4 regions of the Guyparkeria halophila genome follow, and region 1 is predicted to be linked to each of the others. Evidence: predicted binding sites of a transcription regulator. Region 1 holds the regulator's gene; each other region holds the start of a gene.
The links. The regulator FliA, encoded in region 1, starts transcription of late flagellar genes. The targets are predictions, from matches to a motif close to GCTAAAGTTNNNNNNNNNNCNGCCGATA.
Positions count from the first base shown of each region.

Region 2: the regulator FliA is predicted to act here: its motif matches at 1,551-1,578, upstream of SR882_RS04315 (flagellin N-terminal helical domain-containing protein).
Region 3: the regulator FliA is predicted to act here: its motif matches at 1,902-1,929, upstream of SR882_RS05695 (methyl-accepting chemotaxis protein).
Region 4: the regulator FliA is predicted to act here: its motif matches at 1,481-1,508, upstream of SR882_RS04835 (transglutaminase-like cysteine peptidase).

Region 1 covers NZ_CP140153.1:734,479-737,897, reverse strand. Annotated here, with positions in the region: gene SR882_RS03395 (chemotaxis protein CheA) at 1-27, opposite strand, end outside; gene SR882_RS03390 (protein phosphatase CheZ) at 122-892, opposite strand; gene cheY (chemotaxis response regulator CheY) at 902-1,288, opposite strand; gene SR882_RS03380 (RNA polymerase sigma factor FliA) at 1,402-2,124, opposite strand; gene SR882_RS03375 (MinD/ParA family protein) at 2,121-3,008, opposite strand; gene flhF (flagellar biosynthesis protein FlhF) at 3,011-3,419, opposite strand, start outside.
Region 2 covers NZ_CP140153.1:916,173-919,591, forward strand. Annotated here, with positions in the region: gene glgP (alpha-glucan family phosphorylase) at 1-1,438, opposite strand, end outside; gene SR882_RS04315 (flagellin N-terminal helical domain-containing protein) at 1,787-2,629, shown strand; gene SR882_RS04320 (flagellar protein FlaG) at 2,782-3,252, shown strand; gene fliD (flagellar filament capping protein FliD) at 3,267-3,419, shown strand, end outside.
Region 3 covers NZ_CP140153.1:1,231,332-1,234,750, forward strand. Annotated here, with positions in the region: gene SR882_RS05695 (methyl-accepting chemotaxis protein) at 1-1,844, opposite strand, end outside; gene SR882_RS05700 (ATP-binding cassette domain-containing protein) at 2,122-3,419, opposite strand, start outside.
Region 4 covers NZ_CP140153.1:1,024,110-1,027,528, forward strand. Annotated here, with positions in the region: gene SR882_RS04830 (bifunctional diguanylate cyclase/phosphodiesterase) at 1-654, opposite strand, end outside; gene SR882_RS04835 (transglutaminase-like cysteine peptidase) at 662-1,384, opposite strand; gene SR882_RS04840 (Ig-like domain-containing protein) at 1,594-3,419, opposite strand, start outside.

The DNA.
Region 1 (3,419 bases):
CAGCTCGTTGTCCGGTTCGAATGCCATGCTTGCCTCTCATGCGCTCTGTGACACCCCCAACGGGGATGTGCCACGTTCCCGCCCGGCCACCTGGGCCCGGCATTTCCCTCCACCGACCGGGTCAGAAACCCAGGCTGGCGAGTAGATCGTCGACGTCGTCCTGATTCTTGACCACGTTGTCGCCCGCGTGGGGCAACTGCGGCCCGACGCCATCCTCGGCACGCTCGGCCGGGGCGGTCTTGCCGTCCCCTCCCTTGGCGTTGCGAACCGGCGCGGTGATCTGCAACAGCCCGACCAGCTTTTCCTCGAGCTGCTCGAGCAGGTCGATCACTCGCATCAGCAGTTGACCGGACAGATCCTGAAACTCCTGGGCCATCATGATCTCGGTGAACTGACCCTTGAGCTGCTCGCCACAGCGGGTGGTCGAATCCAGGTAGCGGGTCATCGAGTCGACCACGCCACTCAGACGGGCGTTATCGGCCTCGCTGGCGGCGACTTTAGCCAACTCGTCCTTGAGCCGCTGCGAGCGCTCGACGATCTGCTCGGCCGTGGGCGTGGCCTCTTCGGTGACCGTCAAGGTGCGTGTCGCCGCCTGCTCGGTCAGGGTTATCACGTAACGCAGGCGATCACGCGCGTCCGGCATCTCGTCTTCGGCCAGTGCCCCGAGACGCTCGTCCTCGGCAAAGCTCCTGAGGGTGTCGTGCACCTCGCGCGTCATCCGACCGACCTCGTCGAAGATGTTGCCCGAGTAGGCCGCCGTGAGCTCACCGATCAGCTGCGCCTCGCTCGGCGAATCCTCGTTCTCGATCGCCTCGACCAAGGCGCGGGCGTCGGCCAATCGCTTTTCGCGGCCGACCACCGGCTGGAAATCCTGTTCGTCTGCTTGAGTCATCCCGCGCCCCTATGATTCGACGCGTTCGAAGATCTTGTCGATCTTCTCCTTGAGCGTGGCCCCGTTGAACGGCTTGACGATATAGCCGTTCACGCCCTCCTGGGCGGCGAGCACGATCTGTTCCCGCTTGGCCTCGGCGGTCACCATGAGCACCGGCAGACTGGCGAGGTTCGGATCGGCACGGACCGCCCGCAGCAGGTCGATGCCGGTCATTCCCGGCATGTTCCAGTCGGTCACGAGGAAATCGAAATTGCCCTGCCTGAGCAGTGGCAGTGCCGTCTGGCCATCATCGGCCTCCTCGAGGTTGGTGAAGCCAAGCTCCTTGAGGAGGTTCTTGATGATCCGGCGCATCGTGGAGAAATCATCCACCACGAGGATCTTCATGTTTCGGTCCATTTTCGCCCCTGGGATCGTTTGTCAGTACCAGGCAGGTTGCCTTGTTCGAACGTGGGTATGAGGGTCTATCGGCGCCGACCGGAAAAGATTGAGCCTTTTCCGCACCCGGCGCCCTATTTCCAGGCGTTCATCGCGGTCTTGAGCCGCATGATCGCCTTGTTGTGAATCTGACAGACGCGCGACTCACTGACGCCGAGCACCGCGCCAATCTCTTTCTGGTTGAGTTCCTCGACATAGTACAGGGACATCACCAGTCTTTCCCGCTCCGGCAACTCATCGATGCAATCGGCCAGGTCGCGCTGGAAATGATCCTCGGCCAGCGCTTCGTCGGGTTGCTGGCTGTTGGGATCGGCAATGTCGAAGGTCTCGTTTTCCGCCTCGCCGCCGTGATCCAGCGAGCCCACATGGACCGAGGAGGAATCACTGATGGCGGCATGGTACTCGTCGAGGGTGATGCCCATGCGCTCGCAGACCTCGGCGTCTCGCGCCTCGCACCCGGTGTCGGCCTCGATGGCGGCCACCGTCTGCGCGATTTCCCGCTGGCGCCGATAGACCGAGCGCGGCGCCCAGTCGTTGCGACGCACCTCGTCGAGCATCGCGCCGCGTATGCGCAAGCCCGCGTAGGTCTCAAACGAGGCCCCCTTGTCGCCATCGAACAGACGGGCGGCATCGAGCAGCCCGACCATGCCCGCCTGAATCAGATCCTCGGCCTGCACATGGGAGGGCAGCCGCCCGAGCAGGTGAAAGGCCACCCGCTTGACGAGGTCCGCGTGCTTGGCCACCAGGGCTTCGGTCGATCCGGCCTGAACGTTCTGATACATGGCGCGTGCATTCATAACAGGTTCTCGGGGTCCAGCTCGGCGTTGTTCACCAGTCGCTCGACGAAAAACTGCAACTGCCCCTGCGGTCCGCGCGGCACCGGCCACTGATTGACCTTGTCCGCCATCGCCGTGAACGCCCGCGTCGACTTCGCGCCGCCGTAGAGCTGCACGACGGTCTTCTGACGCTGCACGGCCCGGCGCAGGTAATCGTCGAACGGCACCGAGCCCATGTGGGTGAGCGTCACATCGAGAAAGCGCTTGGCCGCTACCGAGAGTTTCTCGAACAGACGCCGGCCCTCGGCGGCATCACGCACCATGTTCGCCACCACGTGGAACCGCGTGACGTCGTGTTCGCGCGAGAGCACCTTGATCACGGCGTAGGCGTCGGTGATCGAGGCCGGCTCGTCGCAGACCACCACCACGACCTCGTTGGCCGCCTCGGCGAAGCGCACCACCGAATCGGCGATGCCCGCGGCCGAGTCGACCACCAGGGTGTCGACCGGCCAGCGCATGCCGGAGAAGGCCGAGATCAGCCCGGCGTTCTCGGCGGCCGTCAGGCCGGCCATGCTGGCCACCCCGCTGGCTGCCGGCAGGATGCCGATGCCTTCGGGGCCTTCGAGCATGATCTCGTCAAGCGTGGCCTCGCCGGACAGCACGTGGGACAGATTGCCCCGGGACTGTAGACCAAGCAGCACGTCGACGTTACCCAGCCCCAGGTCGGCATCCATCAGCACCACCCGCTCGCCGCCGCGCGCCAGGGCCACGGACAGGTTCACCGACACGTTGGTCTTGCCCACACCGCCCTTGCCGCTGGTCACGGCAATCACCCGCACCGGGCGATTGGCATTGGCATGGCGCGCGCCGTCGGCCTGGTCGTGGCCGCTAATGGTGGGCTGCATTGTCATCCGGCTTGATTGAGCATCCACAGCGGATCATCCCGGTCGGTGTGTTCGAGTTGCGATTGCCCCATTTCCAGGGCCTGCTTGATCAGGTCGGCGGCCTTCGGGAACCAGAGATCTTCCGGGACGCGCTGACCGACGCCCGCGCAAACCAGCGGCAGGCGACGCGGCTCGCCGTCGGCGCCGGCCAGCGGACGCACCAGGGCGGCCAGTCCGCCGCCAAGCAGGACGGTCTCGTCGAGCTTGGTCAACACGGTGCCGTGCAGCGGCAGGCCGGCAAAGCGTTTCTTGACGTCCTCGAGTGCCGGGTACTGGGCATTGGCCGACAGTACCAGCAGCAGCTTGACCGCCTCGCCGGCCCCCATCAGGGCCTCGAGTTTCTGCATCATGCGGAAATCGCGCTGCGACATC
Region 2 (3,419 bases), 180 kb from region 1:
GGCCCTCGCCGAAACGCTCGGATTGTCGTTGCAGGCGTGCCTTGAGGTCGCTGACCAGATGCGTTTTGGCAGACAGGTGCATTGACCAGAGACGACCGGCCTCGATTTTTCCGGCCATCTCGCCGATGGCTGCTTCGTGCAGGTGATCACGCCAATCGCGGCGGGTGGCGTCGAACAGACGGGTCAGATCCCGGTTGAGGAAGGTCTCGACGTGGACGCCATTGGTGACGTGGCTGAGCGGATTCTCCTCGGTTGGCACCTCCGGCCAGAAGGCTTGGCTCATCTGTGCGGCAACCTCGCCATGCACACGGGAGACGCCGTTGTGTTGACGTGAGCCACGCAGGGCCAGAGCGGTCATGTTGAAATGTTTGCCGTCGTGAGCCGGATCGGCGCCCAGTGCCAGTAGCTCTGGTGCCTCGATCCCCAGCGCTTCCAGTTGCGACTCAAAGTGTGCCTCTACCAAGCTCGGGGCGAAGGTATCGTGCCCGGCCGGCACTGGCGTGTGGGTGGTGAACAGGGTCGAGGCGGCCACGGCATTAAGGGCCGGTTCGAACGGCAGTCCGTCTGCGGTGAGTTCTCTCACTCGCTCGAGAATCGAGAAGGCCGCGTGTCCCTCATTGATATGCCAGGCCGAGGGCGTGATGCCCAATGTCCGCAACGCCCGCACGCCACCCAAGCCCAGCAGCATTTCCTGCTCGAGCCGCCGGCGTCGGTCACCGCCGTAAAGCCGGCGTGTGATCTCCCGATCCGCCGCCGCGTTGTCGGTCACATCGGTATCCAGCAGATAGACGCGTACCCGTCCAATCCGCGCCTCCCACACTTGCGCCGTCACGACGCGGCCCGGGTATTCCACCTTCACCTGGGTGGGCGCGCCCTCCCGCATGGCTAGCCGGATCGGCAGGTGGGAGAAGTCCAGGTCCTCAAAGCGCGGATGCTGGCGCCCCTGCGCATCGATGCACTGCTGGAAGTAGCCCTGCCGGTAAAGCAGCCCCACGCCAACCAGCGGCACGCCCAGGTCCGATGCCGCCTTGCAGTGATCGCCCGCCAGGATCCCGAGCCCGCCGGAATAGATGGGCAGGGACTCGTGAAATCCGAATTCGGCACAGAAATACGCCACCGTCTCCTGCGAGTCGAACGCCGGACCGATGGCATCCGCGCGATCATCGGCGCAATGCACCTCGAAATCCCGCCAGGCTGCCGCCAGCTCCGCCAGGAATGCCGAATCGCCAGCCGCTTCGTCAAGCCGCGCCTGCGGCACTAGCTGCAGAAACCGAATCGGATTGCCCTCCACCTGCGCCCAGGTGTCCGCGTCGATGGCGTCAAACAGATCCCGCACCGCCCGCGACCGGCTGTAGTGGAGATTGCCGGCCAGTTCGCTCAAATTCGCGAGTGTGGGAGGCAGGGAAGGACGAACTTCCAGGTGGTGGATGGTGGGCACGGCGCTCGCTCTCGTTGAATTGGTTCGAGGAGTGTAGTGCGGCTTTGTGACAGGTCGTTAGTGGTCTTCGACTGGGGCGGCGCGCGGTGGGGCGAGCGAGACGCATGACGAGACTAAAGTTTCTCCAGATAGCGCCGATACCCTCTACGGATGCCAGAACCGGGAGTCGTGACCAACCGGCCCGAAGCCCGAGAAAAGCCGAAAAGGCATCCAGCAAAGATCGGATGAAAATCGAGGCTAAAGTTTCTCAGGACTCAGCCGATAAGCTCAGCAAGGCGACCTGAAAGGCGTCTTGTCCAACAAAGGCCAAGGGCCGGAATTTACGCAACGTCGTAAGGGGTTATCATCATGGCAAGTGTCGTAAACACAAACATCTTCTCGCTGCAGGGCCAGAACGCACTGCGCAACACCAACAACACGCTGCAGACCTCGCTCGAGCGTCTGTCCACTGGCCTGCGTATCAACAGTGCCAAGGACGATGCCGCCGGTCTCGCGATCGCCAACCGTCTGACCACTCAGATCCGTGGTTCGGAAGTCGCGGCTCGCAACGCGAACGATGGCATTTCCATGGCGCAGACTGCTGAGGGTGCGCTGGGCTCACTGACCGACACCATGCAGCGCATGCGTGATCTCGCGGTGCAGTCGGCCAACTCCACCAACAGCAAAAGCGATCGCGAAAACCTTCAGGCGGAGTTCGCGCAGCTGCAGGATGAGCTTGGCCGGATCGTAACGAACACCGAGTTCAACGGCCAGAAAGTGCTTAACGGCGATATCTCCAACGGCGCGACGTTCCAGGTGGGTGCGAACACGACGTCCGACAACCAGATCGTGTTCAGTCTGGCGAACGTGTCGGCAACCATCGGCGCCGCGTTGTCGGGTGATGCAGCTATCGGTTCCGGCGCATCGTTTGGCGATATCATGTCGACCATCAGCGCCCTGGACGCGTCCATCACCGCGGTTGACACCACTCGAGCTCAGCTTGGCTCGATCCAGAATCGATTTGAAGTAACCATCGACAACCTGAACAACTTCGTTGTCAACGAATCGGCAGCTCGTTCGCGGATTCAGGATGCGGATTTCGCCAAGGAGACGGCTCAGTTGTCCAAGGCGCAGATCCTGCAGCAGGCCGGCACTTCCGTGCTGACCCAGGCCAACCAGGCGCCGCAGTCAGTACTGGGCCTCCTGGGCTAATAGCCGAGACGGAAATGGATGGGCCGGCGACCTTAGGGTCCCGGCTCGTCAATTGGAGCGGTGGGGTTTTCCCCAAACAGTCACATCGGAACCCAAGTCGGAAAATTTGAGTTTGTGTATGCTGTAACCGCTTGATGCTTGAGGACGAACCCATGAGTTCGATCAACCAGATTTCCATTACGGGCATCCCGTCCGCTTTGAGCGGACCGGATGCCTTTTTGTCTTCGGAACGGGGAAAAAGCCCGATGGCCCAGATGGCACCGAAGGCTCCGACGGCCGCTCCGGAAGGGCAGCCGCCGAAGCCTTCGGTCGAGTCAGGCTCACTCAAGGCATCTCGCGCCGAATTCACCGAGTACCAGACGCCTGATGGCCGAGACAAGCTGAGGGAAGCCATCGAGGCCATTCAGGAGAAATTGAAGCCCGGTCCCTGGGCCTTGGATTTTTCCGTTAACGACAAGCTGGGGGACGTTGTGGTCAAGGTGGTCGACCCATCCAGCAAACAGGTGATCCGCGAGATTCCGCCCGAAGAGATCATCGCAATGCGTGAACGGCTCCGCGAGTTCAACGAGCTTAAGCTTTCGGACGTGCTGCCCTCGGGCAGTTTGCTGTCTGACATTTCCTGATTTGAGGCACGATCATGGCGAGTTCTAGCGGACTTTCAATTTCGGGGGTTGGGAGTGGTCTGGATATCCAGGGCATTGTCAGCCAGCTCGTGCGGGCGGAAAGTGCCCCGCGACTGAATTTGCTCGACAACCGTGAAGCCTCCTACGAGGCGTCGTTGTCAGGTCTT
Region 3 (3,419 bases), 500 kb from region 1:
TGCGCCCCGCCCTCGGCCGTCTGCGAGGCGGCCTCGTTGATGTTGGAGACGTTGCGGTTGATCTCCTCGGCCACCTGACCCTGTTCCTCGGCGGCCGAGGCGATCTGGTGGTTCATGTCGGTGATCGTCTCGATCGCGCGGGTGATGGTCACCAGCGACTGGCCGGCCTCGCGGGCCTGATCGGCGGTCTTGCGGGCGTGCACCTGGCTGCTCTGCATGGCGCCGACCGCCTGTTTCGAGCCGCCCTGGATGCTCTCGACCATCTCGCGGATCTCGAGGGTGGAGGCCTGGGTCTTGCTTGCGAGCGAACGGACTTCCTCGGCGACCACCGCGAAACCGCGGCCGTGTTCGCCCGCGCGAGCCGCCTCGATGGCGGCGTTGAGCGCCAGCAGGTTGGTCTGCTCGGCGATCTCGCGGATGACGTCGACCACCGTGCTGATCTTCTCGCTGGCCGATTCGAGGTTGCCGATGATGGTGCCGGCTTCTTCGATCTCGTCGGCCAGCGCCGCGACATGGTCGATCGTCTCGTTGACCACGCGCTGACCGTCCTTGGCCTCGTCGTCGGCATTCTGGGCGGCGTCGGCTGCACCGGAGGCGTTCTGCGCGATGTCCTGGACCGTGCTGGTCATCTCGTTCATCGCGGAGGCGACCATCTCGGTCTCCTCACGCTGGCGCTGGACGCCCTCGTTGGTGTCGGCCGTGATCTGCGAGAGCTCCTCGGCCGAGGCGGAGAGCTGGCTGGTGGAATTGGCGACCTCGTGAATCGAATCGCGCATCTTGCCGGCAAAGCGGTTGAAGGCGGCCGACAGGTCGGCAATCTCGTCGCGGCCGCTCTCGTCGAGCTTCTGGGTGAGATCGCCGTCACCGGCGGCAATGTCGTCCATGGCCCGTACGGTGCGGCGCAGCGGCCGCGTGATGCTGCGGGTGATCAGAAAGCCGATGATGGCGGCAATCGCTATCGCCACGGCCATCACCGAGATGACCTTGTTGCGTGCCGCGGCCTGGAGCTCGACGTACTCGCTGCGATCCATGCTTACCGCGAGCACGCCCACCGGATCGCCGGAGAAGTCGGCGATGGTATGGGCGTAGGTGACCGTGGGCGTTTCGCCCATGCTGTGTTCCCAGATAGTGGTTTCACCCTGGGCGGCACGCAGTTGGTCGGCATCAAGTGCGGCCGGGTCCTTGAGGGTCGAGCCGAAGGGCTCGAAGTTGCCGCCGTCGGTCTCGAGGTACAGGCCGATGTCGACGCCGTAGCCATTCTTGAACTTGTCGAAGAAGGGCTGGCCGAAACTCATACCGAACTCGACACTGCCCTGGTGCTCGCCCTGGTAGCTGATCGGCGAGATGCCGCGCATGCCGAGACCGGCGACGCCCCGTTCCAGCCCGCGCACGCGTTTGCCTTCATTGTTGGTCGCCAGGACGGTCTTGCGAAAGCCGGAGAGGTCGTCGCCGAACTTGGCCGGCTTGTGGGCGCGGAAGAACGACACGGCGGGCGCCAGGTGGAAGTGGAACTGGCGTGCGCCAAAGTTTTCCTTGAGCGGCGGGAAGATCGGCTGAGTCATTGCGGCGAGTCGCTCGCGATCGCGCTCGGCCATGGCCTGCCCGACGTCCGGGATGCGGGAAATGGCCACGCTCAGCGCCTCGGCCAGTCGGCCCTCGGCACCGATTTCCGCCTGCGCGCTCTCGAACAGCCCTCTAAGTTCGCGTTGCTGCGCCTGCTTGATGGTGGCGGAGAACTCGGTGATCACCAACGGGATGATCAGGGCGGCGATGAAGACGATAACCAGGGCAAAGCCAAGGGCGAGTCGAGCGCCGATGGTGAGGTTCTTGAACAGGGCAGGCATGGTTGGCTCCGTGACGGCGGCATTCGGTCGTGTCGATTTCGAGACACGGGACCGTTCAATCGGCAGGTGTCCCGCGTCCTTTAGCCCGAGCGTTTAGCTGGGGTAATGGTTCGCTGACTATCCATATCGGCCGGGTGCCGCGCGTGTCCCTGACCAGTCCCCTGGTGCGCAGCCCGTTGGAAGGTCGCGCACGTTAGCGAAATGCGATCGCGGAGTCCATTGTCCGGCTTGTTGCCGGCCGGCGACCGAACACTCGGTGCCCGACGGGGGGGCGAGATCAGCCGCCCTCGAGCTCCATCCAGCGTTCGAGGACCGCCTCGAGTTCCTGCTCGAGTTCGGTCACGCGGGCGAGGCTGCGCTCGATGTCGGCGGCATCGCCCTGATAGAAGGCGGGGTCGTTGATGGCGGTCTGCAGTTCGGCCTGTTCGGCCTCCAATGCCTCGAGCCGGCCGGGTAGGGCGTCGAGCTCGCGTTGATCCTTGTAGGAAAGCTTCTTGGCCTTCTTGGCTGGGGCCGCGGGCTTGGCAGGTGCCGGTTTGGCGCTGGCCCCGGATTTGGCCGTTGTCCGGTTCGATCCGACCGTACGCCGGGCGAGATAGTCCTCGTAACCGCCGAACACCTCCTCGATCTCGCCATCGCCCTTGAACACCAGCAGGCTGGTGACGACGTTGTCCAGAAACGCCCGGTCGTGGCTGACCAGCAGCAGGGTGCCGTTGTAGTCGGCGAGCGCCTGCTCGAGTACCTCGAGGGTCTCGAGGTCGAGATCGTTGGTGGGTTCGTCGAGCACCAGCAGGTTGGCGGGCTTGGCGAACAGCTTGGCCAGCAGCAGGCGGTTGCGCTCCCCGCCGGAGAGCAGTTCCACGCGGGTTCGGGCGCGTTCCGGGGTGAACAGGAACTGTTGCAGGTAACCGATGCCGTGCACATTGGACTCGCCGACCTGCAGGCGGTCGCCGCCGTCGCAGAGGTTCTCGATCGCGGTCCAGTCGTCGCGCAATTGGGCGCGATGCTGGTCGAAGTAGGCCACCTCGAGTTGCGTGCCCCGCTTGATGTGCCCGGCGGTCGGCTCGATCTGCCCCAGCAGCAGCTTGATCAGGGTGGACTTGCCGGCGCCATTGGGACCCACCAGCCCGACGCGATCGCCGCGCAGGATGGTGGTGGACAGATCGCGGATGACGGTCTTGTCGCCGAAGCTCACGTCGACGTGGTCCGTCTCGGCGATGATCTTGCCGGAGGTACGGCCCGAGTCGGCCGACAGGGCCACCTTGCCGGCCTTCTCGCGGCGTGCGGCCCGCTCGGCACGCAGCTTTTCCAGGTTGCGCACCCGGCCCTCGTTGCGCGTCCGGCGTGCCTTGATGCCCTGGCGAATCCAGACTTCCTCCTGGGCGAGCGTCTTGTCGAAACGCGCGTTCTCCTGCGCCTCCGCATTGGCGCGCTCCTCGACGCGGCGCAGGTAGTTGTCGTAATCGCCCGGCCAGGTGGTCAGGTTGCCGCGATCGAGCTCGATGATGCCGTTGGCCAGTCGCTTGAGGAACGCCCGGTCGTGGGTGATGAAGACCACCGCGCCGTTGAAACGCT
Region 4 (3,419 bases), 290 kb from region 1:
TCGCACGCGCCCGGTGAGAATGTTCATGGCCCGGACGACCCGGCGGAATTCCAGGGTGCGCGGTTCGCTCGTGGTGACAAAGCGCTGGCTGCCAATGGCCTCGGCTTGCCGGACGACGTCGACCAGCGGGCGAGTGAGCGACTTGAGCACCAGTGACCCGATCAGGCCGAGTACGGCCGCGATCGCGAAGAACCAGTAGAACAGCTCGACGGTGGTATCCCAGAGGGCCTCGAGGGCAAAGCCGCTGAGGCTTTCGACGTACAAGGTGCCGTACTGTTGCCAGCCGTCCGGGATCTGCGCAACACCGGGATCGACCCGCAATTCGGCAAGCTCGGCGAACCAGTCGGGCACGTCGCCCAAACCGGCGTCGTCGCGGGTGCGCGACGCGATGGGATCGCCTTCCGGATCGATGATTTCCAGTCGCTGGTAGTGCCCGGTGTCGAACTGCGCGGCAAGCATCAGGTCGATCAACACCGGGTCCTTCTCCACCTGCGAGAGCGACAGGGCCAGGGTGTTGGCATTGTCGATATTCTTGAGGCGCAACTGCTCCTCGAAATAGCCGCGCGCGCTCTGGAAACTGATCACGAGGCTGCTGACGAACGCGATGATCATCACCGAGGCGATCGCGATCCAGAGTTGTCTGTTCAATGCCATGGCGGGGTCACTCATTCTGCCTTGTCGAGGTGTCGCTGGAAGCCGTGGGCGCGGGGAGGCGGATGCCTTCCGCCTGGGTGCGCTCGAGCACGTCGCGCCAGCGGGAAAGACGGTCGGTCGCCCGGTCGGCTTGGCGTTCCTGGCCGCCGACCCACAGGCCTTCGCTATTGAAGCTGAATACGGGGGTGAGATCCGGGCGACGGCTGGCCGGCGCGACCAGACGCACGAGGCTGTCGAGGATCAGGGGTTCGGCCTGCGGTTCCGGGTAATAGCCCAGCACCATGTGCGCGCGGCTACCGCCGCCCATCCGGGCGCGAACATAGATAAGACGCAGCTGGCGGTTGTCGATGCCCGCCTCGAGGAGCACGAGGTACTTTGCGATGGCAAAGTCTTCGCAATCGCCCGCACCGTGGCCGATCGTCTCCACCGGCGAGGCCCAGTAATCGGACTGGCCCCAGAGCTGAGTGTCTTCGACGTAGCGGATCTGACGGTTGAAGAAGGCGTTGACGCGTTCAACCCGCTCGTTTGGCGCGAAATGGCTGATCTCGTCGAGCAGTTCCTCGAGTCCGTCGACTACCGGTAGCCGATCTGGCCCGAAACGGTCCTCGACCTCGGCCTTGAGCGTGCCGAAATCCACGCGCACCTCGGCCAGCCCGAAACCGTGCATCGACGCGGCAAGAAGGAGGGCGATCGCGGCAGCGACGAGTCGGATTGTCCCAGATGCCGGCATCCACACCGTCCCGTGAGGTCAAGTTCCACGGTTCGCATCGAGCAGGGCGCTCAAGCGAGGCTGCCTACGGATCGCTCCGTCGGCAGCCATCCCCTCTAACGGCGGGGCGAACCGGAAACGTAGCACGGCGCCGCCGGGCGCCGTGGTCGAGTCATGACACGATCCTACCCCACTTCGCGACGGCCTACACCGTCCGGGGCGCACCCGGATCAGGTGTCGATCTTCAATTGACCGCTGTCGAGCATGTTCTGGATAAGCTCATCCGAGTTGGTCGCGCCATTAAAGTCGCTGAACGACTTGCCTTCCATCCGGATCGTCTGGGTTTGCCCGCTGGTGCCGCCATCGTGGCTGACCTGGAACACGAGGTCACTGCCGTCTTCCGTAACGGAAAGGAAGTCGGCGACCGGCTGCTCGGCCTCGTCAACCAGCAGGTCACGCAGGTCGAGCACGTCGTTGCCGGTGCCGAAGTCGGTGATCACGTCGTTGGCCGGGCTGGTAGCATTCCCTTGGTCATTCAGCTCCCACTTGAATACGTCGTCGCCAAGCCCGCCAGTGAGGGTGTCGTCCCCCTTGCCGCCGATCAGCACGTCGTCACCGGCATTACCAACGAGCTCATCATTTCCCAGTCCGCCGAAGAGGACATCGTCGTTCGCGCTGCCGCTAAGCGCGTCGTTGCCCGTTCCACCAAGGGTATAGGTGGTGGCGTCGCTGGTGACGTTGCCGTCGGAGTCGGTGGCAACGGCGGTAAGTGCGCCGGTGGCGCCGCTCGCCGGGGAGATGGTCGTGTTCCACGCTCCATCGCCATCAGCCGTCACGCTATCGACCACTGAGCCGTTGCCATCCGTGATTTCGACCGTTGCTCCTGCCTCGGCACTGCCACTGATTTCGGTTTCGCGAAACCCAACAGTCGTGTCATCTTGATCGTTGACCGCATAACTTGGGTTGTTGAACCAGCCTCCTTGCTCGATCCCGGTGGAGTCGATGACCAACACCTTCTCCTCTCCATCGACTGACCCGCGGAAAACCACCAGGTCTCGGCCATCCGGTTGAAGTGAAACCTCGTCGGAGCGCTCGACGGTGCCGAGCATTGTTCTGGTTTCACTGCCAATCGGGAATCCCCAGAAGTAAGTGTCTTCAGTCCAGGAGATCTGATATTCGCTGCCGACATCAAATTCGAAGGTGTAACTGCTGTTTTCTGTGGCTTGGATAGCAATGTCCCGCGTATTGGAAGTATCCAAACGGTTGCTTCGGATGAACCCACCGGAAACATCGTCTGCGTCTCCAACACCGAAGCTTTCGGTGCCCAAACCACCGTCCCAGACTTTTTCGATCACATCATCGGCATCACCGCCGATCTTCCAGGTGATCGATTCAATAGCCACACCCGAGGTGTCGAGCGCGGCGGTATCGGTGGCCGTGGCGTCGTTGCCGGCCTGGTCACTCACGGTGGCGGTTACCTCGAGATTGCCGTCGTCGAGGCCACTCAAGTCAGCGGTGGTGCCGTAGCTGCCATCCGTATCGACGGTAGCGGTGGCGTTGACGGTATCGGTGCCATCGGTGATCGCCAGGGAGACCGCCTGTCCCGCTTCGACGTCGGTGGTGTTGCCAAAGATCGGCGCGTTGGTGGCATTCGCGGCATCGACGTCGTCGAGGGTGACGGTGATGCCGGCGAGGGTATCGGCCGGCAATGCGGTGGCGGTGGCCTCACCGGAGGTGTTGCCTGCCTCGTCTGACAATGAGGCGGTGATGGTGGCCTCGGGTTCGAGGGCGACGGTGATGCCATTGTCGATGTCGTCCTGGCTCAGGACGACCGTCTGCTCGGTGCCACCAGTGACCTGGTAGGTGAGGGTGTCACCGACCTCGGAGCCGGCCACCGCGATGGTGGCATTGACCGTCCCGTCTTCACCGAGCTCGTCGGCGTTGTAGATGCCATCGTCATTGGCATCGGCCGCCTCGATGGCGATGGTCGGGGTGGCGATCTGCGTGTCACGCAGGGCATCGGCCGAGCCCTCGTCGGAGGTATTGCCGGCCTGAT